DNA from 2 places in the Pseudomonas sp. GW823-FHT04A03 genome. Region 1 is predicted to be linked to the other one. Evidence: riboswitches for the same ligand, from Rfam matches in the RefSeq annotation. Region 1 holds a riboswitch; the other holds the start of a gene.

Evidence for each region. Region 1 has a riboswitch for cobalamin ahead of cobO (cob(I)yrinic acid a,c-diamide adenosyltransferase). Riboswitches for the same ligand answer to the same signal wherever they lie in the genome.
Region 2: linked by a shared signal. The riboswitch ahead of cobW (cobalamin biosynthesis protein CobW) and the one ahead of cobO (cob(I)yrinic acid a,c-diamide adenosyltransferase) in region 1 are both predicted to bind cobalamin.

Annotation. Positions count from the first base shown of each region.
Region 1 covers NZ_JBXAIV010000011.1:184,916-200,039, forward strand. Annotated here, with positions in the region: gene AC1Q9F_RS23765 (AI-2E family transporter) at 1-64, shown strand, start outside; gene hda (DnaA regulatory inactivator Hda) at 275-979, shown strand; gene AC1Q9F_RS23775 (C40 family peptidase) at 1,194-1,814, shown strand; gene AC1Q9F_RS23780 (C40 family peptidase) at 2,033-2,569, shown strand; gene AC1Q9F_RS23785 (PQQ-dependent sugar dehydrogenase) at 2,633-3,946, opposite strand; gene AC1Q9F_RS23790 (hypothetical protein) at 4,012-4,596, opposite strand; cobalamin riboswitch at 4,763-4,988, shown strand; gene cobO (cob(I)yrinic acid a,c-diamide adenosyltransferase) at 5,070-5,681, shown strand; gene AC1Q9F_RS23800 (cobyrinic acid a,c-diamide synthase CobB) at 5,678-6,973, shown strand; gene bluB (5,6-dimethylbenzimidazole synthase) at 6,970-7,620, shown strand; gene cbiB (adenosylcobinamide-phosphate synthase CbiB) at 7,617-8,525, shown strand; gene cobD (threonine-phosphate decarboxylase CobD) at 8,518-9,528, shown strand; gene AC1Q9F_RS23820 (cobyric acid synthase) at 9,525-11,027, shown strand; gene cobU (bifunctional adenosylcobinamide kinase/adenosylcobinamide-phosphate guanylyltransferase) at 11,127-11,648, shown strand; gene cobT (nicotinate-nucleotide--dimethylbenzimidazole phosphoribosyltransferase) at 11,645-12,700, shown strand; gene cobC (alpha-ribazole phosphatase family protein) at 12,697-13,272, shown strand; gene AC1Q9F_RS23840 (adenosylcobinamide-GDP ribazoletransferase) at 13,274-14,005, shown strand; gene AC1Q9F_RS23845 (MarR family winged helix-turn-helix transcriptional regulator) at 14,062-14,466, shown strand; gene AC1Q9F_RS23850 (MFS transporter) at 14,521-15,124, shown strand, end outside.
Region 2 covers NZ_JBXAIV010000001.1:913,700-928,823, forward strand. Annotated here, with positions in the region: gene AC1Q9F_RS03855 (phospholipase D-like domain-containing protein) at 1-1,568, opposite strand, end outside; gene AC1Q9F_RS03860 (vWA domain-containing protein) at 1,609-2,292, opposite strand; gene AC1Q9F_RS03865 (magnesium chelatase ATPase subunit I) at 2,274-3,275, opposite strand; gene cobN (cobaltochelatase subunit CobN) at 3,284-7,132, opposite strand; gene cobW (cobalamin biosynthesis protein CobW) at 7,136-8,209, opposite strand; cobalamin riboswitch at 8,309-8,518, opposite strand; cobalamin riboswitch at 9,250-9,471, shown strand; gene AC1Q9F_RS03880 (CbtB domain-containing protein) at 9,594-9,791, shown strand; gene AC1Q9F_RS03885 (CbtA family protein) at 9,803-10,504, shown strand; gene AC1Q9F_RS03890 (cobalamin biosynthesis protein) at 10,501-10,914, shown strand; gene cobM (precorrin-4 C(11)-methyltransferase) at 11,006-11,752, shown strand; gene nfuA (Fe-S biogenesis protein NfuA) at 11,800-12,384, opposite strand; gene AC1Q9F_RS03905 (acyltransferase family protein) at 12,476-13,477, opposite strand; gene AC1Q9F_RS03910 (fatty acid cis/trans isomerase) at 13,537-15,124, opposite strand, start outside.

The DNA.
Region 1 (15,124 bases):
CCACGTCCACGATCTGTACAAGGATTCCGACATCTATAGCGGGGTGGATGAGCCGGAGTTGTAATCGTGACGCGCGTGCTGCCCGGTGGATCGCCGGGTTGGCCCGTCTCATGCAGGCCATGGCGCCAAAGAAACTGTCATAAAACCAGCACGTTAACGCAAACCTTTGATTTTGCTTGGGGTCTGTCGCATTGTGCGCTCCGCTTCACGGGTATAAACTTCGCTCACTTTACACAGAGGCCACTAACGGTTCCTTGGGAACTGTTCAGTCAGCATGAAACCGATTCAGCTGCCCCTAGGTGTGCGTCTGCGTGACGACGCCACCTTCATCAACTACTACCCAGGCGCCAATGCCGCTGCACTCGGCTATGTCGAGCGTCTATGCGAAGCCGACGCCGGCTGGACCGAAAGCCTGATCTATCTGTGGGGCAAGCACGGGGTGGGGCGTACACATCTGTTGCAGGCCGCGTGCCTGCGCTTCGAGCAGATGGGTGAACCGGCGGTGTACCTGCCGCTGGCCGAGTTGATGGATCGCGGCATCGAAATCCTCGACAACCTCGAACAGTACGAACTGGTCTGCCTGGATGACTTGCAGGTGATTGCCGGCAAGGCGGACTGGGAAGAGGCGATGTTTCATCTGTTCAACCGTCTGCGTGACAGTGGTCGGCGTCTGCTGATTGCGGCGTCCACTTCGCCGCGTGAACTGCCGATCAAACTCGCCGACCTGAAATCGCGCCTGACCCTGGCGCTGATCTTCCAGATGCGTCCTCTCTCCGATGAAGACAAATTGCGTGCCCTGCAATTGCGCGCATCCCGTCGCGGTCTGCACCTGACCGACGAAGTCGGGCATTTTATTTTGACTCGCGGTACCCGCAGCATGAGCGCGCTTTTCGATCTGCTGGAGCAGCTCGATCAGGCCTCTTTGCAGGCTCAGCGCAAGCTGACCATTCCCTTCCTGAAAGAAACCCTGGGCTGGTAAAACCGGGGCTTTCAGCCGGTTTCGGCATATTTCAGGCGCCAGAAAACCCGCTTTCCTGTGGGTTGCACAGGCCGCGTCTCGATTCAAATAGGCTTAAGCGCTTAGATGTTAACGAGAAACCGAGAAGTCACAAAAAGATCGATTGAATTTGCAAATGAGGCTGATAGCGGGCATAGTCTCGGCTTCTTTACAACTATCAGCCACGGTCGTGCCCATGCTAAAGCGCTTCGCACCCCTCGTGCCTCTCGCACTCGTCACCCTGTTGTTCGGTTGCGCTGCTCATTCACCTGTTAATCAAGAGCAGCAACAACAGGCTAAAAATTCTGCCACCGCCCAGTCTTCCGTTATTTACCAGGAAGAGCTGGACACCGAAAAAGAACTCGCCGACTTCAACGGCAAGAAGCCTTACCAGCTTCCGGTTCTGGCCGACAGCATCCTCGAACGCGGCATGTCCCTGATCGGTACCCGTTACCGTTTCGGCGGTACCTCTGAAGCCGGTTTCGATTGCAGCGGTTTCATCGGCTACCTGTTCCGCGAAGAAGCCGGCATGAACCTGCCGCGCTCCACCCGCGAAATGATCAACGTGGATGCGCCGCTGGTTTCGCGCAGCAATCTTGAGCCGGGCGACCTGCTGTTCTTCGCCACCAATGGTCGTCGCGGTCGTGTAAGCCACGCCGGGATCTACCTGGGCGACAACCAGTTCATTCATTCCAGCTCTCGTCGCAGCGGCGGTGTTCGCATCGACAGCCTGGGCGACAGCTACTGGAGCAAGACCTTCATCGAAGCCAAACGCGCTTTGGCGAACGCTCCAACCGTGGTTACCGCTCGCAAGTAATCACGTCTTTGTCGCCACGCTCGTGGCGACAAGCGGTCCTTCAGGGGCAATAGACTTAAACTTTACAAGGTGAAGTTAAAGTCTTACTTGAAGTTTGCCGCGTAGCCGCTAGAATCCTGATCTATATTGATGGCAAACCGCCTGCGTCCCAACGCAGGCGGTTTTGTTTTCTGTCGAATCGGCAGTCAAAGCCTCAGCCAGATCAGGATGTTCTGCATATGACGATGTCGGCCCGCTTTGCCTTGATGTTCTTCGCAGCGCTGCTCAGTGGCTGCGCCAGTCGCACTCCGCCGCCTGCGCCGGTGGTTCGCGCTCCGATCGTATTCGGATCCTCCCAAGCCTTTTCACCCGCTGCCGAAGACGTGCTGTTCCGCGCGCTTGGGCTGGTGGGCACACCTTATCGTTGGGGCGGCAATACACCAGATTCCGGATTTGATTGCAGCGGTCTGATCGGCTTCGTCTACCGCGATGCTGCCGGCATCAGCCTGCCGCGTTCAACCCGCGAGATGATCGTCATGCAGGCGCCGAACGTCGGCAAAGAAGGCCTGCAAACCGGCGACCTGATCTTCTTCGCCACCAATGGCGGTTCACAGGTCAGCCATGCGGGGATCTACGTCGGGGAAGGCCGCTTCGTTCATGCGCCGGCCACTGGCGGCACGGTGAAGCTGGACAGCCTGTCGAAGGCGTATTGGCAGAAAGCCTATCTGAGCGCCAAGCGTGTTCTGCAGCCGGAGCACCTGGCGCATAACCCGTAATCCAGATACATAAAAACCGTGGGAGCTGAATGGCTCCCACGGTTTTTTTATGCCTGCAACAGATTAACGGGTCGCTGAAACCCGCCACACCTTGTTCCCCACGTCATCGGCGACCAGCAATCCACCTTGCTGATCGATCACCACGCCGACCGGACGGCCCAGCGCGTTCTCGTCCTTGTCGAGGAATCCGGTCAGCACGTCCACTGGCGTGCCGCTCGGTTTGCCAGCGGCGAACGGTACGAAGATTACCTTATAGCCACTGTGCGGTTTGCGGTTCCACGAGCCGTGCTGCCCGATGAATGCGCCTTCCTTGAACTGTGCCGGCAGACGATTGCCTTCGGCGAAGGTCAGGCCCAGTGACGCGGTGTGCGGGCCGACGGCGTAGTCGGGAGCGATGGCCTTGGCCACCATGTCCGGCCGCTGTGGTTCGACGCGCACGTCGATGTGCTGGCCGTAGTAGCTGAACGGCCAGCCATAGAAACCCCCGTCCTTGACCGAAGTGATGTAGTCCGGCACCAGGTCGCTGCCAATTTCGTCGCGCTCGTTCACGGCGGTCCACAGTGCGCCGGTTTGCGGCTCCCAGGCCAGGCCGTTGGGGTTACGTATACCCGAGGCGAAGATTCGATGGTTGCCGGTCGCGCGGTCCACTTCCCAGATCGCTGCGCGGCCTTCTTCCTGATCGAGGCCGTTTTCGCCGACGTTGCTGTTCGAGCCGACGGTAACGTACAGCTTGCTGCCGTCCTTGCTGGCGATGACGTTCTTGGTCCAGTGATGGTTGAGCGTGCCGCCCGGCAGGTCGACGACCTTGATTGGCTGGCTCTTGATTTCGGTCGCGCCGGGTTCGTAGTTAAAGCGCAGCAGGCGATCGGTATCGGCCACGTACAGATCGTTGCCGACCAGGGTCATGCCGAACGGCGAGTTGAGGTTCTGCAGGAACACCGTGCGGGTTTCGGCCACGCCGTCATGATCGGCATCGCGCAGCAGAGTGATGCGGTTCGGGCTGGGAACGCCGGCACCGGCACGGCCCATGACTTTTTTCATCACCCAGCCACGAATGCCCTTGCTGTCGTCGGGTTTGGGCGGGGCGTTGGTTTCCGCCACCAGCACGTCACCGTTGGGCAGCACATACAGCCAGCGCGGGTGATCGAGATTTTCGGCAAACGCCGCCACCTGCGTGCCTGCCGCTGCCGTCGGTTTGGCGCCGGCCGGCCAGCCGATGGCCGGGGCGATGTTCACCGTCGGGATCAGGGTCTTGTTCGGTTCGGGCAATCGGGGTGACGGGCCAGTGCCGTCGGAGACTTGCAGGCTGGAGGATTCACCACAGGCGGCGAGCCCTCCGGCGAGCACGATGACGAAAACGAGCTGGGGCTTGCGCATTGCTGATCTTCCCTATGAATGCATTCTTAATCATAGAGAAGCGCACAAGCCCGATGGTTCAACCCTCAGCCGCGGGCTTCCTTGAACAGCACGGCAATGCCGGGGTGATAGTTGCCGGCTTCGCTGCGCAATTTGCGATAGGCGTAGGGGAAATACCAGGCGACGGCGCAGGTGTGTTCCTTTTGCAGGTCGTCGACCATGTCCTGCAGTTCTTCCGGGCTGGCGCTGTGCTGGGCCTTTTGCGGGGCGACGAACAGGCAGCCGAGTTTCAGGTCGCTGGCGTAGCTGATGCGCTTGGCATCGCTGGTGATATCTACCAGGGCCTGCGTCAGATTCAGGCTGGTGACGCGTGGCCAGCGTTGGGTGGCCTGAATGAAGGCGCGATCCTCGGCGCCAGCGATAAACAGGTCGGCGCGAGCGTTGCGCTCGCCTTCTTCGTTTTGTTTGCGGGTGGCGGTGTCGCGCAGGGTGACCAGTTCGGCCATCCACGCAGCGGCCGACAGCAGGCCGAGGTTGGCTTTTTCGTCGTGCCAGTAAGGTGTGTCATTGTCGCCGCGCACGGCGTTGTAGCGGTCGATACAGTCAAACCAGCGTTCCAGCACCGGGCGCAGGAATTCCAGCCGCGGATTGCTGATGATCATGCCTTGCATGGTGCTCTCCCTTGTTATTGTGATGTGCTCTCTGCAGTCAAAAAGCATGGCTCTTTGATATCACTCATGACAGTGTGGCACAAGATTGGCGTCAGTTAATTGATCGGCGGCAGTTATTCGCCGCACAAGCCCCTCTTCAATTGACGCTCCACCCCCAACCCTCTAACCTTCGCGGCTTGTTTCAGGTGCTCTGTGGCGCATGTCGACAGAGTGAAACAGGGAAGCCGGTGAGGCGGGTCATCAAGCGATGAACCCTCACGAACCCGGCGCTGCCCCCGCAACGGTAAATGAGTAAAAGCTGCGTCTGATGCCACTGCGTAAAAGCGGGAAGGCGCGCAGCCAGGCGCAAGCCGCTCATGAGCCCGGAGACCGGCCTGATCCATCCAGCGGCATCACGGTGGGCGATGCCAGGCTTGTTGCCGTCTATTCTTGTGCCTGCCCGCCGTTATCCAGCCTCAACGGAGAGCTTCCCCATGACTGATTCCCCCGAACGCGACGAGCGCCACCTGGCGCGCATGCAGCGCAAAAAAGCCGTCATCGACGAACGCATCGCCAATTCGCCAGACGAATGCGGCCTGGTGCTGGTGCTGACCGGCAACGGCAAAGGCAAAAGCAGCTCGGCATTCGGCATGCTCGCCCGCGCCATGGGCCACGGCATGCAGTGCGGCGTGGTGCAGTTCATCAAGGGCCGCAACAGCACCGGCGAAGAGCTGTTCTTCCGCCGCTTCCCCGAGCAGGTACGTTTTCATGTGATGGGCGAGGGTTTCACCTGGGAAACTCAGGATCGTCAGCGCGACATCGCCGCCGCCGAAGCGGCCTGGGAAGTTTCCCGCGAGCTGCTGCGCGATCCGTCGATCGGTCTGGTGGTGCTCGATGAACTGAACATCGCCCTCAAGCACGGTTACCTCGATCTGGATCAGGTGCTCAGCGATCTGCAGGCGCGTCCACCGATGCAGCACGTGATCGTCACCGGTCGCGCCGCCAAGCCGGAAATGATCGAGATGGGCGACACCGTCACCGAAATGGGCATGATCAAGCACGCCTTCCAGGCCGGCATCAAAGCGCAGAAAGGCGTCGAACTTTGAATCAACCACGTCACTGCCCGGCGGTACTGATCGCCGCGCCGGCCTCCGGTCAGGGCAAGACCACCGTCACCGCCGCACTGGCCCGTCTGCATCGCAATCAGGGGCGCAAGGTCCGCGTATTCAAATGCGGCCCGGACTTTCTCGACCCGATGATCCTCGAGCGCGCCAGCGGTGCGCCGGTCTATCAACTGGACATGTGGATGGTCGGCGAGCAGGAAAGTCGTCGCCTGTTGTGGGAAGCCGCCGCCGAAGCCGATCTGATTCTGATCGAAGGCGTGATGGGCCTGTTCGACGGCACGCCATCGAGCGCCGACCTGGCCCGGCATTTCGGCGTGCCGGTGCTCGGCGTGATCGACGGCACGGCCATGGCGCAGACCTTCGGCGCACTGGCGCTGGGACTGGCGCGCTATCAGCCGGACTTGCCGTTTGCTGGCGTGCTGGCCAACCGCGTCGGCACCGTGCGCCATGCGCAATTGCTGGAAGGCAGCCTCACCGAAGGCCTGCGCTGGTACGGCGCGTTGTCCCGGGAAACTGGAATCGAACTGCCGAGCCGCCATCTCGGTCTGGTGCAGGCAAGCGAACTCAATGACCTCGACGTGCGCCTCGACGCCGCTGCCGAAGCGCTGGCCGGCACTTGCGAGGTAGCGCTGCCACCGGCCGTGGAATTCGCCGCGCCTGAAATCGTTGAGACCGAAAAACTGCTCGACGGCGTGCGAATTGCCGTCGCCCGCGACGAAGCCTTCGCCTTTACCTACGGTGCCAGTCTCGACTTGCTTCGGGCGATGGGCGCCGAGTTGAGTTTCTTCTCGCCGATCCGCGATACGCAATTGCCCGACGCCGACAGTTTGTACCTGCCCGGCGGCTATCCGGAATTGCACCACGTTGCCTTGTCGCAGAACGCCGACATGCTCAAAGCGATCCGCGCGCATCATGCGGCCGGCAAACCGCTGCTCGCCGAATGTGGCGGTATGCTGTACCTGCTCGACTCGTTGACCGATGTCGAAGGCACCCGCGCTGATTTGGTCGGCCTGTTGAGTGGCGATGCGGTGATGCAAAAGCGCCTCGCCGCACTGGCGCTGCAAGAGGTCGACCTGCCGGAAGGCCTGTTGCGCGGCCACACCTATCACCATTCCCTGACCACCACCGAACTGACGCCGATTGCCCGTGGCCACAGCCCCAACGGCGGTCGCGGCGCGGAAGCGGTGTATCGGGAAGGGCGGATGACCGCCTCGTACGTGCATTTCTATTTCCCGTCGAATCCGTCGGCGATTGCCGCACTGTTGGTGCCATGACCGACAACGCCTTCACTGACGCCGAGCGCGAAGCGGTCTACCGCGCCATCGCCGAACGCCGTGACATGCGTCACTTCAGCGGTGGCGCGGTCGAGCCGGAATTGCTGCGCCGCTTGCTTGAAGCCGCGCATCAGGCACCGAGCGTCGGCTTGATGCAGCCGTGGCGCTTCATCCGTATCAGCGACCGCGCGCTACGTGGCCAGATCCAGAACCTTGTTGAAGAAGAACGTGTGCGCACCGCCGAAGCCCTCGGCGAACGCAGCGACGAATTCATGAAGCTCAAGGTCGAAGGCATCAACGACTGCGCCGAAGTGCTGGTTGCCGCGTTGATGGACGATCGCGAGCGGCATATTTTCGGCCGTCGCACGCTGCCGGAAATGGACATGGCGTCGCTGTCCTGCGCAATCCAGAACCTGTGGCTCGCCGCGCGTGCCGAAGGCCTGGGCATGGGCTGGGTGTCGCTGTTCGAACCGCAGGCGTTGGCCGATCTGCTGAAACTGCCGGCCGGGGCCAAGCCGCTGGCGGTGCTTTGTCTGGGGCCGGTCAAGGAATTCTATCCAGCACCGATGCTGGTACTCGAAGGGTGGGCGCAGGCGCGTCCGCTCAATGAGCTGCTGTATGAAAATTTTTGGGGAGTGAGTCAATGAGTGTGGCGTTGTTGAGTGTCGCCGCGGTTGCGCTGGATGCGCTGCTGGGTGAACCGAAACGCTGGCATCCGCTGGTGGCGTTCGGCAATTTTGCCGGGCGTATCGAGCAACGTTTCAACGCCGGTGGTCGCGGCTGGCGCAGCCATGGCGTCACCGCGTGGGTGATTGCGGTGTTGCCGCTGACCCTGCTGGCCACGGCGTTTTCCTGGGCGCCTTACGTGGGCTGGATCGTCGAGATTGTTGCGCTGTATTGCGCCCTCGGCATGCGCAGCCTGGGTGAGCACGTCGAGCCGGTCGCCAAGGCCTTGCGCGCCGATGACCTGGAAGAGGCGCGCAAGCGTGTGGGTTATCTGGTCAGCCGTCAGACCGATGAGCTGGACAGCACCGCCGTCGCCCGCGCCGCCACCGAATCGGTGCTGGAAAACGGCAGCGATGCGGTGTTCGCTGCGCTGTTCTGGTTTGCCGTGGCCGGTGCGCCGGGCGTGGTGCTCTATCGTCTGAGCAATACGCTCGACGCGATGTGGGGCTATCGCAACGAACGCTTCGAGCGTTTCGGCTGGGCGGCGGCAAAAATCGACGACGTCCTCAACTACATTCCTGCGCGGCTGGTGGCGTTGACCTACGCGCTGCTGGGCAAAACCCGACTCGCACTGAAATGCTGGCGCACCCAGGCGCCGAAATGGGACAGCCCGAACGCCGGCCCGGTGATGGCCGCCGGCGCGGGTGCCTTGGGCGTCGAACTGGGTGGCCCGGCGATTTACCACGGCGAGCTGCACGAGCGTCCGCAACTGGGCGAGGGCGTGCCGGCGGATGCCGATTCCATTGATCGCGGCTGGCAATTGGTCCAGCGCGGGGTATGGTTATGGCTGCTGATTCTCTGCGTGGGGGCTGAATTCTATGCTTGAGCACGGTGGCCGGTTGCGCAGGGCGGCGCTCGAATACGGCATCGCGGAAGAAGACTGGCTCGACCTGTCCACGGGGCTTGCGCCGTGGCCGTTTCCGGTCCCGGAGATTCCGTTGCGGGCCTGGGCGCGTTTGCCGGAAAACGATGACGGTCTGGAGCAGGCCGCCTGCGATTACTACGGCGCCAGCCAAGTGCTGCCGGTAGCCGGTTCGCAGATGGCCATTCAGCTACTGCCGCGATTGCGCCGGGCCGGCAAGGTCGGCGTGCTGTCGCCGTGTTATGCCGAGCATGCCGAAGCCTGGCGGCGCAGCGGCTATATCGTGCGTGAAGTGCTAGAGCAAGAAGTCGACTTTTTTCTCGACAGCCTCGACGTGCTGGTGGTGGTCAATCCGAACAATCCAACGGGCCTGAACCTGACCCCGGCGCGCCTGCTCGACTGGCATGCGCGGCTGGCCCAGCGCGGCGGCTGGCTGGTGGTCGACGAAGCGTTCATGGACAACACGCCGCAGCTGAGTCTCGCCCCGCATGCGCATCAAGTGGGGTTGATCGTGCTGCGCTCGTTCGGCAAGTTTTTCGGTCTGGCCGGTGTGCGGCTGGGCTTCGTGCTGGCCGAGCGCAAGTTGCTCCGGTTGCTGGCCGAACAGGTCGGGCCCTGGGCCGTCAGCGGGCCGACCCGAGTACTCGGCCAGGCCTGTCTGCGTGACACCGAAGGACACACCCGCCAGCGGATCCGCAGCGATGAGGCCAGCGAGCGGCTGGCTGCGCTGCTCGAACGTTCTGGTTTCAAACCGCAGGGAGGCTGCGCGCTGTTTCAGTGGCTGATCACCGAACAGGCCGCCGCGTTGCACGATTTCATGGCTCGTCGCGGCATTCTCCTGCGCCTGTTCGCGCACAACAGCAGCCTGCGTTTCGGGCTGCCCGCCGATGCCGCCGACGAGGCGCGCCTTGAGCAAGCCCTGCAAACATTCGCCCTGCAACGCTCTATGGAAAACAAACCAGCATGACCACTTTAATGGTGCAGGGCACCACCTCCGACGCCGGCAAAAGCACGCTGGTGACGGCGCTGTGCCGCTGGGCGACCCGTCAGGGCGTTGCCGTGGTGCCGTTCAAGCCGCAGAACATGGCGCTCAACAGCGCGGTGACTGCCGACGGCGGCGAGATCGGCCGCGCGCAAGCGGTGCAGGCTCAAGCGGCGTTTCTCGAGCCGCACACCGACATGAACCCGGTGCTGCTCAAACCCAACAGCGACACCGGCGCCCAGGTCATCATTCATGGCCGCGCGGTCACCAGCATGAACGCCGTCGCCTATCACGACTACAAAGCCATCGCCATGCAGGCAGTGCTCGCTTCCCACGAGCGCTTGAGCGCCGCCTATCCGCTGGTGATGGTCGAAGGCGCGGGCTCGCCGGCAGAGATCAATCTGCGCGCCGGCGACATCGCCAACATGGGCTTCGCCGAAACGGTGGATTGCCCGGTGCTGCTGATCGCCGACATCAATCGTGGCGGCGTGTTTGCCCATCTGGTGGGCACGCTGGAACTGCTGTCGCCGAGCGAACAGGCGCGAGTCAAAGGCTTCATCATCAACCGCTTTCGCGGTGACATCGCCTTGTTGCAACCGGGCCTCGACTGGCTGGAGCAACGCACCGGCAAACCGGTGGTGGGCGTGCTGCCGTACGTGATGGACCTGCATCTGGAGGCCGAGGACGGCATCGACCAGCGCCAGACCGATAAGGTCGAGCAAGTCCTGAAAGTGGTGGTGCCGGTGCTGCCGCGCATCAGCAATCACACCGATTTCGATCCACTGCGTTTGCATCCGCAGGTGGATCTGCAATTCATCGGCCCGGGCCAAGCGATTCCGCCGGCCGATCTGATCATCCTGCCGGGCTCGAAAAGCGTGCGCAGCGACCTTGCGTATCTGCGCGCCAATGGCTGGGAAACCGCCATCAGACGTCACCTCCGTTACGGCGGCAAGCTGCTGGGAATCTGCGGTGGTCTGCAAATGCTCGGCGAGCAGGTCCACGATCCGCTGGGCTTGGAAGGCGCGCCGGGTTCCAGCGCCGGTCTCGGGCTGCTGGCCTTTGAAACACAGCTCGAAGCCGAGAAACAGTTGCGCAATGTGCGCGGGCGTCTGGCGCTGGAAGACGCTGAGGTCAGCGGTTATGAAATTCATGCCGGCGTGACGACGGGATCTGCGCTGGAAAATGCTGCTGTGCATCTGGACGATGATCGTTGCGACGGCGCGCAAAGTCTCGACGGGCAGATTTTCGGCACCTACCTGCATGGCCTGTTCGAATCGCCGGCGGCCAGTGCGGCGCTGTTGCGCTGGGCCGGTCTGGATGATGTGCAGGAAGTGGATTACCACGGCCTGCGCGAACGCGATATCGAGCGCTTGGCGGATCTGGTGGAGAAGCATCTCGATACCGATCTGTTGTGTGAACTCTGTGGCATCCAGGCTGGATGTGATGACCTCTTCGCGGGCAAGCCCGCTCCCACAGGGTGCTGAGGTGTACTCAAATGCCATGTTTGGCCTAAATCCATTGTGGGAGCGGGCTTGCCCGCGAAGAGGCCAGTTGTCTCAACGAATTTTTTTCAGGATGCCTCCATGCTCCAACTGATCCTAGGCGGCGCTCGTTCCGGCAAAAGTCGTCTGGCCGAAAAACTCGCCACTGACAGCGCACTGGCCGTGACCTACATCGCCACCAGCCAGCCGCTGGACGGCGAGATGAATGAGCGCGTCGCCCATCATCGCGCCCGCCGTCCCGCCGAATGGGCGTTGATCGAAGAGCCGCTGGAACTGGCCCGTGTACTGCGCGAAACCGCCGGCCCCGAGCGCTGCCTGCTGGTGGATTGCCTGACGCTGTGGCTGACCAATCTGCTGATGCTCGATGACGCCGAACGCCTCGCCGCCGAACGCGAATCCCTGCTCGAATGCCTGGCGTCGCTGCCGGGTGAAATCATTTTTGTCAGCAACGAGACCGGAATGGGTGTCGTGCCGCTGGGCGAATTGACTCGCCGCTATGTCGATGAAGCCGGTTGGCTGCATCAAGCTCTGGCCGAGCGTTGTCAGCGAGTCGTCCTGACGGTCGCCGGCCTGCCCCTGACTTTGAAAGGACCTGCGTTATGACCCAAGCCTGGTGGCTGAACCCGTGCAAACCGGTGGATACGGACGCCGTTGAAAACGCGGCGGCGCGTCAGCAGCAATTGACCAAACCCGCCGGCTCCCTTGGGCAGCTCGAAGCGGTGGCGGTGCAACTGGCCGGATTGCAGGGCCAGGTCAAGCCAACACTGGATCAGGTCTGGATCGCAATTTTTGCCGGTGACCATGGCGTTGTCGCCGAAGGCGTTTCTGCGTTCCCGCAGGAAGTCACCGGGCAGATGCTGCTGAACTTCGTCAGCGGCGGCGCGGCGATCAGCGTGCTGGCGCGGCAACTCGGCGCGCAGCTGGAAGTGGTGGATCTGGGCACTGTGAACCCGTCGCTGAACCTGCCGGGCGTGCGTCACCTGAACATCGGCCCGGGCACGGCGAATTTCGCCAAGGGCGCGGCGATGACTCAGGCCCAGGGCGAACTCGCCTTGCAGGGCGGTCGCGACAGCGTGCTGCGCGCGAAAGCGGCGGGCGCGCAATTGTTCATCGGCGGTGAGATGGGCATCGGCAACACCACGGCCGCCAGTGCGCTGGCCTGTGCTTTGCTGGATTGCCCGGTGGCTCACTTGACTGGACCGGGCACCGGGCTGAATGCCAAAGGCGTCAGCCACAAGGCGCAGGTGATCGAGCGGGCGCTGGCGCTGCATGTGGCGCAACGTGGCGATGCGTTGCAGACCCTGTTCAATCTCGGCGGCTTTGAGATTGCGGCTTTGGTCGGCGCGTATCTGGCGTGTGCTCAGGAAGGTGTGGCGGTGCTGGTGGACGGGTTCATCTGCACGGTCGCCGCGCTGGTGGCGGTGCGGCTGAATCCGGCCTGCCGTGAATGGCTGCTGTTCGGTCATCGGGGGGCCGAGCCGGGGCATCGTCATGTGCTGGAAACCCTTGGCGCTGAACCGCTGCTGGAATTGGGCTTGCGTCTGGGCGAGGGCAGTGGCGCCGCGCTGGCGGTGCCGTTGTTGCGTCTGGCCTGCGACCTGCACGGGCAGATGGCGACCTTCGCCGAAGCCGCGGTGGCGGATCGCCCGGCATGACCTTGCGTCTGGATCTGCTGCGCCACGGTGAAACCGAACTCGGCGGCGGCCTGCGCGGCAGCCTCGACGACGCGCTGACCGAAAAAGGCTGGGCGCAGATGCGCGAGGCGGTGAGCGGGCAGGGCCCGTGGGATCGGCTGGTCAGTTCGCCGTTGCAGCGTTGCGCGCGGTTTGCTGAAGAGTTGGGCGCGCAGCGGGATCTGCCGTTATCTCTGGACAAGAATCTGCAAGAGCTGCATTTCGGTGCCTGGGAAGGGCAGAGCGCGGCGGCGCTGATGGAAACCGATGCCGAAGCGCTTGGGCTGTTCTGGGCTGATCCCTATGGGTTTACTCCACCGCAGGGTGAGCCGGTCAGCGATTTCTCTGCGCGGGTGCTGGCGGCGGTCATGCGCTTGCAGGCGGCGCACGCGGGTGAGCGGGTGTTGCTGATCAGTCATGGCGGCGTCATGCGTCTGCTGCTGGCGCGGGCCCGCGGTTTGCCTCGCGAACAACTGCTCAATGTCGAAGTCGCTCACGGCGCGCTGTTTTCGCTGATCGTCGAGGCCGACGGTTCGCTCAGGGAAATGTGCTGACATGCTGCCCCTGTGGATCGCCCTGCAATTTCTCAGCAGCCTGCCGATTCGTCTGCCGGGCATGCCGGCGCCTGAACAGCTCGGGCGCTCGTTGCTGTTTTATCCGCTGGTGGGCTTGCTGTTCGGTGTGATTCTCTGGGCGCTGAACATTGCGCTGGCGGGCGCACCATTGCTGTTGCACGCGGCGCTGTTGCTGACGGTGTGGGTGCTGCTCAGCGGCGCGTTGCACCTCGATGGCCTGGCGGACAGCGCCGATGCGTGGCTCGGCGGTTTCGGTGATCGCGAGCGTACGCTGACGATCATGAAGGATCCGCGCAGCGGGCCGATCGCGGTGGTGACGCTGGTGCTGGTGTTGCTGCTCAAGTTCGCCGCGTTGCTGGCCTTGATCGAACAGCAGCAGGGCATGGCATTGATCATCGTGCCGCTGATCGGGCGAGCGGCGCTACTCGCACTGTTCCTCACCACAACCTATGTGCGGGCCGGTGGATTGGGGCAGGCGCTGGCCGATCATCTGCCGCGCAAGACGGGTTGGCAGGTGCTGGCGGTGAGTGCGACGGCGTGTGTGGTGATCGCCGGATTCAGCGCTGTTGTGGCGCTGCTGCTGGCGGTCGTCGTGTTCATCTGGCTGCGGCATTTGATGGTGCGACGACTGGGTGGAACCACCGGTGATACGGCCGGTGCGTTGCTGGAATTGCTGGAGATGTCAGTGCTGGTCGGGCTGGCCTTGTTTTGATAAGTAACTTTGATCTGTAACTTGATTTAACACAGTCGCGGGTATATACACGCATCATGCTTCCTTCTCAGTGTTTGTGCACCAACCTGCGACGCGCCGCTCGTGGCGTCAGCAGGCATTACGACGGCGCTCTCGACGGCTTCGGGATCAACGTTGCCCAGTATTCTTTGCTGTGCAACCTGCAGCGGCTGGATCAGCCGAGCATTTCCGAACTGGCCGAAGCGATGGGCCTGGACCGCAGCACCCTCGGGCGCAATCTACGGGTGCTGGAAGGCGAGGGCCTGGTGGCGTTGGCCGAGGGCGAGGACATGCGCAACCGCATCGTCCGGCTCACCGAAACCGGTGCGCAACGCCTGGCAGCGGCCTTGCCGGCCTGGGAAGCGGCGCAACAGCGGTTGATCGACCGACTGGGTGCCGAGAAGCGTGAAACCTTGCTGCGGCTGTTGGATGAACTGGCCTGAGGGCCGGTTTTTTCCGAATCTAAGCGGGTATATACCCGCGACTGGAGAATAACAATGAGTTCGATGTGGCGTACGTGCGGTTGGGTGTTGCTGGGGAGTGCGCTGATTCTGGCGTTGTCGTTGGGCGTGCGGCACGGTTTCGGTTTGTTTCTTTCGCCGATGAGCACCCAGTTTGGCTGGGGCCGTGAGGTGTTCGCTTTCGCCATCGCGTTGCAGAACCTGATCTGGGGTCTGGCGCAACCGTTTACCGGCGCACTGGCTGACCGCTTCGGCGCGGCAAAAGTGGTGCTGATCGGCGGCGTGCTCTACGCCTTGGGCCTGGTGTTCATGGGGCTGTCGGAAACGGCGTTGGGCCTGTCCCTGAGCGCCGGCTTGCTGATCGGCATCGGTCTGTCCGGCACCTCGTTCTCGGTGATCCTCGGTGTGGTCGGCCGCGCTGTACCACCGGAAAAACGCAGCATGGGCATGGGCATCGCCAGTGCTGCCGGTTCATTCGGCCAGTTCGCCATGCTGCCGGGCACCCTCGGGCTGATCGGCTGGCTCGGCTGGTCGGCGGCGTTGCTGGTTCTGGGTTTGCTGGTGGCGCTGATCGTGCCGCTGGTGAGCATGCTCAAGGACAAACCGCTGCCGGTGCTCGGTCATGAACAAACCCTGTCCG
Region 2 (15,124 bases), on a different contig from region 1:
GCCGCCAACGGCTGCACCTGCTTCAACGCCAGTTTCTTCGCGAAGTAGCGAAAACGGTAATGCTCGTAGAACCGCAGCAGTTCCAGGCCATAGCGATCCGCCAGATCGGTGTCGCCGCGAATGATCAGGTAGTTCTCGTCATTGCCGTTGCTGGCCGAGGTGCTGAGGTTGTGGCTGCCGCTGATGATGGTCGGGCTGTCGCTGGTGAAGTCGGTGACCACCGCTTTGGTGTGCACCAGCAGGTTGCCTTTCTGGCCTTTCATGTTTTCCCGCAGCCAGCCTTCCAGCCCGGTATTGAGCAATGCGGTGGCGGCGAACTCGGCGGTGCGGTCGGCGTGAAACCCGGTGATGCGGCTGACGGTGTTTTGCAGGCCGTAACGCAGGATGTCGTCGTGGGGCTGGCCGAGCAATGCGTTGAGAATCGCGTCGGGCAAGGCGAAGGCGGTGACGAACAGCAGGTCTTTCTTCGCCCCCTCGATGATATCGACAAACTCCCGCAGATCCGCGCCGCCGGTGCGCGGGGAAAACCCGGCGAACAAGGGCTGCGCCGGATTCATCGGATTGTGCTGGGTGATCCAGTCTCGGGTGGCGCCGACGTCCGCCGGCTCGGCCCAGATCTGCTCGAAGGTTTTCAGGTAACTCGCGCTGACGGCCGAATCGTCCAGCACATGCACCACGTTGGCCTGGCGGTACACGCCGTTGGCCGTGAAGTTGGTGCTGCCGCACAGCACCGCTTGCGGCTGGCGCTCACCGCCTCCGTCGAGGCGGCTGAGGACGATGAACTTGTTATGGAAAATGTTGTGAGTGACCCGCCCGCGCTTGCTGGTCGACGGCAGTTTCGCAAGGCTCGCTTCGTTGATCGTCGTGTCTTCGTCGTCGGGCCGGGCGTGATACAGCACGCGCACCTGAACACCTCGATCGAACGCCGCGTTCACCGTGTCGACGATGGCTTGCAACTGGTATTCGTAGATCGCGATGTCCAGCGCCCACTGCCCGTCTACCGCACGCTCGATAAATCCTTGCAGGCGCCCGAGCAGACCGTTCTCCAGCCACTGACGCGCCGCATCGGGCCAGGCTTCGATGGGCATGTTCTTGTTGGCGCTGATCTGTGCGTCGAGCTCGGGAAACTTGCGCTGAAACGCCTGGCTCGCGGCCACGGCACGGTTGAAGATCACGCCCTGATTGGCAGGATGACCGTCGTCGGAGCGGATCGTCAGCTCCAGCGCTTCACCCAGTTGCGGGGCATCCGGCGAGCCATACGCCGGGTGCACGCGATAGTGGATCGTCATGCCTGGATTGACCGCGTAATCGGCCCAGCGAAATTTCTGCAGCGGCGCCTTGTCGCTCGGCGTGGCGTGAAACTGCGGGAAGGTGTGAACCTTGCCGGGAAAGGTCAGGCTGTTGAACAGGAACAGCCACGGCTTGTCACCTTGCTGCTTTTCGATGGCAAACCCCAGCAGGCCTTTGCGGCGGGGTTCGGCAAGGTCCATGGCGAGCAGCACGCCGTTGGTGCCGGCGTAGGCCTTGACGCGAAAATCGTCCTGCGGATTGGCGACCAGAACGCGCATGATTCACTCCCTGTGATTTGGCCTCACTGCAGCATAGCTCTCAGACCGACATCAACTCGTCGATATGCCGGTAATCGGCGTCCAGTGCTGTCGCCAATTGCTTCGCGCGGCCCAGGCGAATCGGCCCGCGCTCGATATCGATCAGCACGCCCGGACACTCCAGCGCTGGCAGTTCCGGACAGTCTTTCAAACGGCCATCGGTGATCACCAGCAAACGTTGTTGTTCGGCGGGAAAACGCTTGCGCCGCACCGCCAGCCAATGCCCGGCTTCCGTCAGCGCTGCCAACAGCGGTGTGCCGCCTCCCGCACCCAACTCATCGAGCCACGCGCGCAACCCGCTGGAGGCCTTCAGCCCCTGCACCTGCCATTTCGGCGCGGCGCCGCTCGCGGTCAACAACGCCAGGCGCGCGCGCTGCCGGTAAGCGTCGTCGAACAGTTGCGCAAGCACGCCCTTGGCATCGCTCAAGGCTTGATGGCGACGGGTCGAGGCCGAAGCGTCGACGATCACCAGCCACAGTTCATGGGGCGTACGGGTGCGCAGTTGGAAGAGCAGATCCGCCCGGGTTTTCGGACGGCCATTGAGCAAGGTTCCGGGCCAGTTCACCGAGCCACTGCGAGCCGCGTGACGCTTGCCCTGGCGACCGTTATCGAGGCGTCCGGCGCGGGGTCTGGCATTCGCCCCCGCGTCGGTTCGGGGGCGAATGCCTAAGGCTTTTTTGGCCAGACAGGCACTTCGCGGCGGGCACCGGTCGAGAGTGCCGGCGCCGGCATTTCACCCCACTGCCCCTGCCCTTCGCTCGGCTCGGCGTTAGTGCCGGACGGCGATTGCGCCGGTGACTGTGCGGGGGATGAAGGCTGCTCGCGACGACGATGACGCAAAGCAAACTCAGCCACGGCATCAATGTCTTGCTCGGCGATGGCTTCAGCTCCGCGCCACGCTGCATGCGCACGCGCCGCACGCAGCCAGACCAGATCGGCGCGCAAACCGTCGACGCCAGCCGCGAAGCAGCGCTCGGTAATCTGCGCCAGCGCCGCGTCATCCAGCGGGATGCCCGGTAAAACCTGGCGGGCGTTTTCACAGCGCTCGCGCAGGGCTTGCTGCTCAGCCTCCCACTGCGCACAGAACGCCTGCGGATCGCTATCGAAATCCAGCCGACGACGAATGATCTGACCCCGCTCGGCCGGCGCCGTATGACCGCTCAGGGCGACGTTGAGTCCGAAACGATCCAGCAATTGCGGACGCAACTCACCCTCTTCCGGGTTCATCGTGCCGATCAATACGAACTTCGCCGAATGCCGATGGGAAATCCCGTCACGCTCGATCAGATTGGTGCCGCTTGCGGCCACATCAAGCAGTAAGTCCACCAGATGATCCGGCAGCAGATTCACTTCATCGACGTACAACACGCCGCCGTCAGCCTTGGCCAGCACACCCGGAGAAAACTGTGCACGACCGTCGCTGAGTGCCGCGTCCAGATCCAGCGTGCCGACCAGTCGCTCTTCAGTAGCGCCCAACGGCAAGGTGACGAACTGACCGCTGGCCAACAGATCCGCCAGACCCCGGGCCAGCGTCGATTTGGCCATACCGCGCGGGCCCTCGATCAGCACGCCGCCGATCTTCGGATCGATCGCCGTCAAATACAGCGCCAGTTTCAGATCATCGGCGCCGACCACGGCGGAGAGCGGGAAATGCGGGGTGTCGGTCATATTCAGTCTCAGCTCTCTTCTTCTATGTCCAGCAGCAGGTTTTCCAGGGCCTCTTTGTAGGCGCCCGGTTCCTGCCACATTCCGCGCTGCTGCGCTTCCAGCATGCGCTCGGTCATGTCGCGCAGTGCGTGGGGATTATGCTCGCGCACGAAGTCGCGGGTCGCCGGGTCCAGCAGATACGCATCGGCCAGCAACGCGTACTGGTGATCGTCGATCAATTGCGTGGTGGCGTCGAAGGCAAACAGGTTGTCGACCGTCGCCGCCAGTTCGAACGCGCCTTTATAGCCGTGGCGCTTGACCCCGTCGATCCATTTCGGATTCGCCGCCCGGGAACGAATCACCCGGTTCAGCTCTTCTTTCAAGGTGCGGATCTTCGGCAGATCCGGCTGGCTGTGATCGCCGTGATAACTCGCCGCCGCTTCACCGCGCAGGCTTTCTACGGCGGCGAGCATGCCGCCCTGGAACTGGTAATAGTCGTTGGAATCGAGCAAGTCATGCTCGCGGTTGTCCTGGTTTTGCAGCACGGCCTGCACCTGGCTCAGGCGCTGGACGAATTGCTCGCGGGCGGCGGTGCCTTCGTCGGAACCGCCGTAGGCATAGGCGCCCCAATTGAGGTAGACCTCGGCCAGATCCTCACGGGTTTGCCACAGACGACCGTCGATCGCGCCTTGCACGCCCGCGCCATAAGCGCCGGGCTTGGCACCGAAGATACGCCAGCCGGCCTGACGTCGCGCCGCTTCTTCGTCCAGCCCGGATTGCCGCAGCGCCTCGCGTTCTGCACGCACTTTGGCGGCCAGCGGGTTGAGATCGTCCGGCTCGTCCAGTTCCGCCACGGCTTGTACAGCAGCGTCGAACAGGCGGATCAGGTTGGCGAACGCATCGCGGAAAAATCCGGAGACCCGCAGCGTGACATCGACCCGAGGACGGTCGAGCAGGCTCAGCGGCAGAATCTCGAAATCATCGACGCGCTGACTGCCGGTGGCCCACACCGGGCGCACACCCATCAGCGCCATGGCCTGGGCAATGTCATCGCCGCCGGTGCGCATGGTCGCGGTGCCCCAGACTGACAGGCCGAGCTGGCGCAGATGGTCGCCGTGGTCCTGCAGGTGTCGTTCAAGAATCAGGGTCGCGGACTGGAAGCCGATCCGCCATGCCGTGGTGGTTGGCAGATTGCGCACGTCCACCGAATAGAAATTGCGTCCGGTTGGCAGCACGTCGAGGCGGCCGCGACTCGGTGCGCCGCTTGGGCCGGCCGGGACGAAACGGCCGCTGAGGGCATCGAGCAAGCCGTGCATTTCGGCCGGGCCGCAGGCATCGAGGCGTGGGGCGATCACTTCGCGCAGGTGAACAAGGATGGCACTCACCTCAGACCAGTGAGGACCCTGTGGGAGCGAGCTTGCTCGCGAAGGCGTCGTTTCAGTCGATATTTTTGGCACTGACATACCGCATTCGCGAGCAAGCTCGCTCCCACAGGAGTCGCTCACGGCGTGCGAGATCGATTGAGCCGCGAACAGCTCAAGGCGTTCACGGGTATCCCCCGCCGTGCGCCAGACTTCATCGCTCAGCGATTGCAGTTCCATCGGACGCGGGCCCGTCCAGGGATCAGCCAGTCCGCAATCCAAAGGATCGAATCCCAACTGAAACGCCTTGGCCAACGCCCGCAACAGACTCGACTGAGCCCCTTTGCCATCGCCGCGCGGAATCCGCAGCAGCGCCAGCAAGGTGTCAATGCGCAGCCGTCCACTCGGCGACTCACCAAAAATGTGCAGGCCATCGCGGATCTGCGATTCCTTCAAGTCACACAAATAGGTGTCCAGACGCGGCAGCCAGATCGCCGCGTCGGTGTCGCTGTCGAGGCCCTCGTCCAGCTGCAATTCGCGATCAATCTGCGTGTCACGCACCAGTTGCAGGATGTCGCGCTGCAATTCACGGGCGCGGCGCGGATCGAGCAACTGAGCTTCGTAATACTCGTCCGCCAACAGCTCCAGATTGCGCAACGGGCCGTAGGTTTCGGCGCGGGTCAGCGGCGGCATCAAGTGGTCGATAATCACCGCCTGAGTGCGACGTTTGGCCTGGGCGCCCTCGCCCGGGTCGTTGACGATAAACGGATAGATGTTCGGCAGCGGCCCGAGCAGCGCGTCCGGCCAGCAGTTCTCCGACAGGCCCACGCCTTTGCCCGGCAGCCATTCGAGGTTGCCGTGCTTGCCGACGTGAATCACGCCGTGAGCGCCGTAGGTCTGGCGCAGCCAGAAATAGAACGCGAGGTAGGCGTGCGGCGGCACCAGATCCGGGTCGTGATACACCGCGCTCGGATCGACCTGATAACCCCGCGCCGGTTGAATGCCGACGAAGGTCAGGCCAAAACGCAGACCAGCGATCATCATCCGCCCGTCACGGCACATCGGATCGTTTTGCGGCGAACCCCAACGTTCCAGCACCGCCGCGCGATTGGCTTCGGGCAGTGCATTGAACATCGTCAGGTAATCATTCATCGCCAGGCTCTGCTGGCATGGGCGCTGATCGAGGGTATCGAGATCGTTACTGACACCGCCGAGCAGTTGCCGGATCAGCTCAGTGCCGCTGTCCGGCAATTCGGCCGGCAGCGGATAACCTTCGGCCTGCAACGCCCGCAGGATATTCAGCGCGGCGGCCGGCGTGTCGAGGCCGACGCCATTGCCGATGCGTCCGTCCCGGGTCGGGTAGTTGGCGAGGATCAGCGCGATACGCTTTCCAGCGTTCGGCACCCGCGCCAGATCGACCCAGCGTCGCGCCAGTTCTGCGACGAAATCCATGCGTTCAGGCTGCGCCCGATAACACACCACGTCGGACTGACTGCGCTCGCTGCGCCAGGCCAGATCCTTGAAACTGATCGGCCGACTGATGATCCGGCCGTCGAGCTCCGGCAAGGCGATGTGCATCGCCAGATCCCGCGGGCCGAGGCCCTGCTCGCTGTCGCGCCAACCGGGCTCGTTGTCCTGGGCACAAATCGCTTGAATCACCGGAATGTTGCGGCGGAACGGCCGCAGATGCGGCGCTTCCGGGCTGGACTGGGCGAAACCGGTGGTGTTCAGGATCACCGAAGCTTCGACCTCATCCAGCCAGTCCTCGACCACCGACAGGCAGCCGGGCTCTTTCAAACTGGCCACGGCGATCGGCAGCGGATTGAGTCCGGCCGCCTGAAGCCGTTGGCAGAACACGTCGATAAACGCCGTGTTCGCCGCTTGCAAATGCGAGCGATAAAACAACACCGCCGCGACCGGTTGACCGGGCAGCCAATCGGCTTGCCAGTCACTCAGTGCGGCGGTGTTTTTGTTCGGGTGGTAAATCGCCGTGCGCGGCAGCGTCTGTGGCTCGCCCCACACGTAATCCCGCGCCAGCCAGCGATTGGCCAGGCAACGGAAAAAGTCCAGCGCATTGCCCATTCCGCCCTGACGCAAAAACTGCCAGAGCCGGTCGCGGTCTTCCGCGCAGACGGTGCTCAGGTCGCTGAGCTCCGGGTCGGGCCGGTCATCGCCCGGCACCAGAATCACCTGCACGCCACGCTCGGACAACTCGACCAGCCGCTCGACGCCATAACGCCAATAAGCGATGCCGCCGTGCAACGAAATCAGAATGACCTTGGCGTGGCGCAACACTTCATCGACGTACAGGTCGACCGACGCATGGTTCTGCACTTGCATCGGGTTGGCCAGCCGCACGCTCGGGTAATCCTCGGGCAGTTGCTGCGCCGCTTCGGCGAGCAGCGCGAGGCTGGAATCGCCGCTGCACAGGATCACCAGCTCGGCGGGGGTTTGTCCAAGGTCGGCAATGTTGTCATCCGACACGAAACCGCCGGGCTGGGTCCTGAGCAGATGCATGGCTTAAACGCTGAGCGCAGCGCGCAGTTGCGCTTCGAGCTGGGCCGCGTCCAATTCCTGGCCGATCAACACCAGACGCGTCACACGTGTTTCATCGGCGCCCCACTGACGGTCGAAGTGCTTGTCAAAACGCGTGCCCACGCCCTGGATCAACAGACGCATCGGCTTGTTCGGGATCGCCGCGAAACCTTTGACTCGCAGGATGCCGTGCTGAACCACCAGTTGCGTCAGCGCGTCGAGCAGCAGGCTTTCGTCGGCTTGCGGCAGTTCGATGGAAATCGAATCGAAGGCGTCGTGATCGTGGTCGTCGTGATCGTCATCGCCTTCACCGTGGTGGTGATCGTGATGGCTGTGACGGCTGTCGATGTGCTCTTCGGAACCGGCACCGAGGCCGATCAGCACGTCCAGCGGCAGGCGGCCGTTGCTGGCTTCGATGATTTTTACCGCTGGCGGCAGTTCTTCAGCGACTTCCAGGCGAACGCGCGCGAGGTCTTCAGGGCTGGTCTGGTCGGCCTTGTTGAGGATGACGAGGTCGGCGCTGGCCAGTTGGTCGGCGAACAGTTCGTGCAGCGGCGATTCGTGGTCCAGGTTCGGATCGAGTTTGCGCTGGGCATCGACCTGATCCGGGAACGCAGCGAAAGTGCCAGCAGCCACGGCCGGGCTGTCGACCACGGTGATCACCGCGTCAACGGTGCAGGCGCTGCGGATTTCCGGCCACTGGAAGGCTTGCACCAGCGGCTTTGGCAGGGCCAGGCCCGAGGTTTCGATCAGGATGTGGTCGAGGTCGCCGCGACGGGCCACCAGTTCGCGCATCACCGGGAAGAATTCCTCCTGAACCGTGCAGCACAGGCAGCCGTTGGCCAGTTCGTAGACGCGGCCGGTGGCTTCTTCTTCGGTGCAGCCGATGGTGCATTGCTTGAGGATTTCACCGTCGATGCCCAGTTCGCCAAACTCGTTGACGATCACCGCGATGCGGCGGCCCTGGGCGTTGTCGAGCATGTGCCGCAGCAAGGTGGTTTTGCCCGAGCCGAGGAAGCCGGTGACGATGGTGACGGGGAGTTTGGCCAGTGTTTTCATCGGATGCCCTTTGGCAAGGTGGCGGGCATACGGGACGAGACCGGCAACGCGGGTGCGTGCCTGGAGAGTTCGCCACCGGATCACCCCGCCCGGTTGAAAGTGAGAATCTGTGACGAGGCAGGTCTCCTGGCTGACGGTGTTCGGGTCTTGGCCCGGTATTCGCTGCGCCTTCCCGCTGGCTCTGGATTGAGTTGGCAGTGGCGTGGCAGCGAACAGCACCGTTCACAGTTGCGGGGGCAGCCGCGGCTTGGACCGCGTTCCCTTCTTAGCTTCGGCGTGGGCCGAAGAACCTCGAAAGCGCAAGGCTACGCAGGGTGTGGGGATGGGTCAATGGTTGGTGGTTTTTGAGATTGGGGGCATATCCGTTGCTTCGGGTGCTGCCGCTGGCGGTTTCGCTCTTACAGCGAGTCCCTTTTTCAAACGCCAAAAAGGAACCAAAAGGCTTTTGCCCCGGCGTACGGCACTTCGCTTAGGCTCAGTGTTCCCTCGCTACGGTGTCCATCAGGGGGCATCGCCTACGGTTTGCTTCGCTGCACCTCCTCTCGATGTATGCGGCTTCGCCGCACGGCGCTGCGCGCCTACCCCCTGATGGACACCTCCGCTCGGCCTGCCGAAGGGGCTAAAGATCAAAAGCAGATCAAGAGCCAGAACCAGAGCCAGATCAAGAGCCCCGCTCCTCACCACTCAACACGATGAGCGTTAGCTCGAGTACCGCTTTTGATCGCAAGGCCCGTCGGCAGGCTGAGTGGAGGGATTGATCCGGGGGTGGGAGCGCAGCGACCGTGCGGCGCAGCCGCATGCATCGAGAGGAGGTGCAGCGAAGCAAACCGTAGGCGATGCCCCCGGATCAATCCCGGAGCGAAGGAACCCCGAGCCTCAGCGAGGGGCCGTACGTCAGGGTTAGAGACTTTTTGGTTACTTTTGGGGCGTTTGCCAAAAGTGACTCGCTGTAAGAGCGAAACCGCCAGCGGCAGCACCCGAAGCAACGGATCTGCACCCAATCCCAATCCCAATTGACTCAAATCCCCCCCGCATGGTCTCCTACACAACTTGTTACGGGTGCCCTTCACAGGGTGAAACGGGAAACCGGTGAATCATGTGCTTTACTCTAAAGCCATGTCAGTCCGGTGCTGCCCCCGCAACGGTAAGCGAGCGAAGCGTCAGATCCACTGTGCCCACAGGCATGGGAAGGTGACGCTTGCAGGTCGGCCAGACGCCAACCCCTCGTGAGCCCGGAGACCGGCCCGCAACACACAGTGCGCATCCTTGCGCCACTGAACATAACAAACCCGCGGTGGGCGGGCGCTGTTCGAACCTCTGCGTGCCCGGCCGCAGGGGTTTTCATGCGCTCAATTCACCCGCTGACACTCCAGAGGGAAGCGCCATGTCGATCATTAGCAGCACCGGCAGCAATTCGGACAAGATCTCCAGCACCACCACCCTGAGCCAACGCCTGACTGCCGCCGTCTGCGCGTCGATCCTCGGTGCGTGTCTCGTGTATTTCGCCGGTTTCTCGCATATCGAAGCGGTGCACAACGCCGCGCACGATACCCGCCACAGCGCCGCGTTCCCGTGCCATTGAGACCTGACGACATGATCAAGCGTATTGCGCAGACCGCAGGTTTCACCGGCCTTCTGGCCGCCCTGCTCCTGACCTTGCTGCAAAGCTTCTGGGTTTCGCCGCTGATTCTGCAGGCCGAAACCTTCGAGAAAGCCGAACCGGTTGCCGAAGTTCACGAACACGCCGCCGGCACCGCCGCCCATACACACGATGCCGAGGCCTGGGAGCCGGAAGACGGCTGGCAGCGCGTGGTATCAACCACCGGCGGCAATCTGGTGGTTGCCGTGGGTTTCGCCCTGATGCTCGCGGGTCTGTACACCCTGCGTGCGCCGACCAAAACCTCGCAAGGCCTGCTCTGGGGTCTGGCCGGTTACGCGACCTTCGTGCTCGCCCCGACCATGGGCCTGCCACCTGAACTGCCGGGCACTGCCGCCGCGGATCTGGCCTCGCGGCAGATGTGGTGGATCGGTACCGCCGCCTCCACCGCTGTCGGCCTGGCCTTGATCGCGTTCAGCCGTAACTGGCTGATGAAGTTCCTCGGCGTGGCGATCCTTGCCGTGCCGCACGTGATCGGCGCGCCGCAACCGGAAGTGCATTCGATGCTCGCCCCGGAAGCCCTCGAAGCTCAGTTCAAAATCGCTTCGCAGCTGACCAACGTCGCGTTCTGGCTGGCCCTGGGCCTGATCAGCGCCTGGTTGTTCCGCCGCAAAAGCGAAGGTCAGTACCACGCATGACCGATGACAGCGCAGCGCCGACCTTCGTGGTCGGCCTGGGCTGCCAGCGCGGCTGCCCGGCCAGCACGCTGCGTGCATTGCTTGACCAGGCGTTACAGGCGCATCGAATTGATCTTGAGAAGGTCAAGGCGCTGGCCAGCATCGACCTCAAGCGCGATGAACCCGGTTTGCAGGAACTCGCCGCCCAACTGGCGCTGCCGTTGCTGTACTTCAGCAGCGAAGAACTGGCCAGTTACCAGCAACGTTTGAGTCACCATTCGCAGATCGCCTTCGAACGCACCGGTTGCTACGGTGTGGCGGAAAGTGCCGCGCTGGCGCTCGCCGAACAGCTGATCAGCGGCCCGGCAAAACTGCTGATTTCCCGGCAAAAGTACGCTCAGGCAACTCTGGCATTGGCCGGCGCGGCGTAAATTCCCGATAATCCCCGCTTTCGATCATGAGCATTCTTCATCTCAAAGGCTTGTGAAGCACTGCCCTGCCCCTTTTCTACAGGATCCAACGATGACCGTTTACTTCATCGGCGCCGGCCCCGGCGACCCGGAATTGATCACTGTCAAAGGCCAGCGGCTGATCCGCAGTTGCCCGGTGATCATCTACGCAGGTTCGCTGGTGCCGACGGCGGTGCTGGAAGGTCATTGCGCTGAAACCGTGGTCAACAGCGCCGAGCTGCACCTAGAACAGATCATCGACCTGATCAAGACCGCCCACGCCAAGGGCCAGGATGTGGCGCGGGTGCATTCGGGGGATCCGAGTCTGTATGGCGCCATTGGCGAGCAGATTCGTCATTTGCGCGAGCTGGATATTCCGTTCGAGATCATTCCCGGCGTAACCGCCACCGCCGCGTGCGCCGCGCTGTTGGGCGCTGAACTGACCCTGCCGGACATCTCGCAAAGCGTGATCCTGACCCGTTATGCGGACAAGACCGCGATGCCTGCCGGCGAAGAACTTGGCAGTCTGGCGCAGCACGGGGCGACCATGGCGATTCATCTGGGAGTCAATCATCTGGAGAAAATTCTGGTTGAGCTGCTGCCGCATTACGGCGCAGATTGCCCGATCGCGGTGATTCATCGGGCGACTTGGCCGGATCAGGACTGGGTGGTTGGGACGCTGGAGGATATTGCCGCGAAGGTTGCCGCCAAGGGGTTTCGGCGTACGGCGTTGATTCTGGTTGGGCGGGTGTTAGGTAGCGATCATTTCAGTGAGTCGTCGCTGTATCGCGCGGGGCATGCGCATTTGTACCGGCCATAAAAAAACGGCGCTCACGGGGCGCCGTTTTTCATGCCGCAGCGAACACCTTAGTAGTAGGCGTTTTCTTTCTGCGTGTGGTCGGTCACGTCGCGAACGCCCTTGAGCTCCGGAATGCGTTCGAGCAGGGTGCGCTCGATGCCTTCCTTCAGGGTCACGTCCGCCTGGCCGCAGCCTTGGCAACCGCCGCCGAACTGCAGCACGGCAATGCCGTCTTCAACCACATCGATCAGGCTGACCTGACCGCCGTGGCTGGCCAGCCCCGGGTTGATTTCGGTTTGCAGGTAGTAGTTGATGCGCTCGTTGATCGGGCTGTCGGCGTTGACCATCGGGACTTTGGCGTTTGGCGCCTTGATGGTCAGCTGGCCACCCATGCGGTCGGTGGCGTAGTCGACGACGGCATCATCGAGAAACGCTTCGCTGAACGAGTCGATGTAAGCGGTGAAGCTTTTCAGCCCCAGCGCCGTGTCTTCAGGTTTCTCTTCGCCCGGCTTGCAGTAGGCAATGCAGGTTTCGGCGTACTGGGTGCCAGGCTGGGTGATGAAAACGCGGATGCCGATGCCCGGGGTGTTCTGCTTGGAGAGCAGATCGGCCAGGTAATCATGGGCGGCGTCGGTAATGGTAATAGCGGTCATGGAGACTCCTCGCAGGCTTAAGGCGGAGTTTACGCCAATCGGCGCGCGGCACAAAGTCCTAGTATTTACGTAGGAATAGTTCGCAAATCGGCTAGGCGCCAGGTTCGCCGTCAATCCGCGCTTTAAGCCATTGATAACTGCGTTTTTCCACCCATTCGTAGCTCAACCACGAACCGATAGCGATGGCCAGTGCGCAGACGACGAACATCAAATACGGGTTGATCCCATAGCGTCGAGCCAGATAACCACCGGCCGACAGCACCAGCACATGCATCAGATACACCGAGTAAGAACAGTCGCCCAGCAGCTTCAGCAGCCTGTTGCGCTCGACATGCCGCTCCAGCGCCATGCTGGCCATGACCAGCACTGCGCTGGGCACGCCCCAATTCAGCAATCGGGGTTCCGGCGGCAGGTGATAGATCGCCAGCAACGCCGCACCGATCCCCAATAAGGACAGCCAGACCGCCGGCCCGATCCAGCCGCGACGGTAAAGCATGCCGATGCCGATCCCCAGCAGGAACTCATAAACGATGTCCGAGCGATAAAACTCGCTGACCCAGCCAAACCCGGTCCAGGCCTGGCACACCGCAAACAGCAGCGCCGAGACCACCAGCAAACGAACTTGCAGCCGGAACAACAGCGCCCAGGCGAACAGCACGTAGAACAACATTTCGTAATTCAGGGTCCAGCCGACATTCAGGGTCGGATAGATTCCGTAGCCCCCGGGGTTTTCGGTCGGGATAAACAGCAACGACAGCAGCAAATGATTCCAGTCCACCGTCTGATCTGGCAGCAGCGGCCGGGCGAACACCACCAGCAACGCCATCAGCACCGTGTAGAGCCAATACGCCGGGACAATTCGAAACAGTCGATACAGCAGAAACCGCGCCGGCGGCAGCGCCTTGCCTTCGGTCGACAGGAAAATCACCAGCCCGCTGATCACGAAAAAGATATCGACGCCCACGGCGCCCTTGTCGATGAACAGCTGCCCTATCGGCCCGCGCGCCTCGAAGTCGAAGAAAATCTGCATGAAGTGATGGCAGACCACCGCCCACGCGGCGAGCGCTCGCAGGGCCTGCACTGAAATCAACATCGATGGCGCTCCCGATCCCGTACGTCACAAGATTGGGACAACCGCCATCGTTCAAATGATCAAAGATTCTCGTACCGGTTCATATCCAGCACGCCCTCTTCCACCGGATCGGTTTCGTGGAGGTACTGGCTCAAATCATGGAAATAGAACCAGAACTGCGGATGGCTGCGGCGAATGCCCCAACGTTCGACGATTTTCTCGAACTGCGCCGCGTCCTTTGCACTTTCCATGGCGTCGACAAACGCCGGCACCTGATCCGCCGGGATGTTGAACATGAAATTCGGGTAGCTGCTGAGCACACCCGGATAGATCGTCAGCGTATCCAGCCCCGGTTGATAACGCAGCGATTCACCGAGCAGGAACGCCACGTTGCTGTGCGCACGGTTGCGCAGCAGGCTGTAGACCTCGCGTTTGCCGCTGCGGGTTTCGACCCGCAGCATGGTCGCTTCCGGCAATTGATCGATCACTTTCAGGCCGGCAGCCGGGCGCGAAGTCAGGCGACTGAGGGCCTGTTCGGCATTTTGCAGGGCCGGGTCGATGTTCGGACGCGAGCAATAGGCATCTTCGCAGCGGTTGATCGGATCCGGACGCGCGTTGAGATCGCCGTAGCGCGCCAGCAATTGCATGGCGAAATCGCGTTTCGGGTCCTTCTCGTCGAGTTTCAGCGCGGTCGGCTTGTCGTCGTCGATGGCTTCGTAATCGAGCCACATCTTGAACTGGCCGCTGCTCTGGTACCAGTCGTCGAGATAACCCTCGCGGGAATCGGCGGGCATCAGGCGCAGGAAGTTCTGTTCGGCGCCGTTGCGGATCAGGTCGAAATACAAGCGTGTTTGCGCTTGATGGGAGACGTTGCCGAACACATCGAAATTCACCGCCAACTGGTAATACGTGCGCTCCAGCAGCGGATAGTCGAACAGCCACATCGTCTGCGGCACTTCGCCGATCAGGCCTTTGGTCACCGAGGCGCTGTCGAAGTGGCGGAAGATGCTGAGCAAGGCGTTGTCGTTGCCGGCCCACAAGGTCGACCAGCTCGGCGCCGGCAGGTCGGCGTAGCTGTCACGGCGCAGGGCTTCGTATTTGTTGCGCTTGTTGCGGTAGTTGTGCCACAGGCTCAGGACACTGCCGACATCGTCGTTCTGCCCCGGCATGGCCAGCAATGGAGTGGCCTGGCCGCGATAGTTCGGGTCGGTGATGTACAGGTCGTGTTCCGGGGCCTGGAACAGTGCCCAGAAGTTGTCGCGGATCACGTCGGTTGCGATCTGCCCACGGCACACCGGGCCGCGAATGAAGGTGCGCACGAAGTATTCGGCGTTATCGAGCATGAACTGGTAACGCGCCTGCGCGGGGATCGCCTCGAAGGTCGCGAACGGGTTGGCCCTGCTCTGCGGCCCGTAACCCGGCAAGGCATTGACCTGCCAGTGGCCGTTGTAGAACAGGCTCTTGACCCGCGCCATCTTCGCCGCGCTCAGCGGATAGGTGATGTGGGTCTTGTGCACGATCACACCCTGCACCGGCCACAGGCGGTAATACACCTGAGTGCCCGGATCGTCGTTCGGGCGACGCGTGGCGATCAGGTCGATCGGCTGGCCGGTCGGCGTGCGCGAACGCACCCACTGGAAGTAATGCCCCGGCTCGCCATCCTTGAAA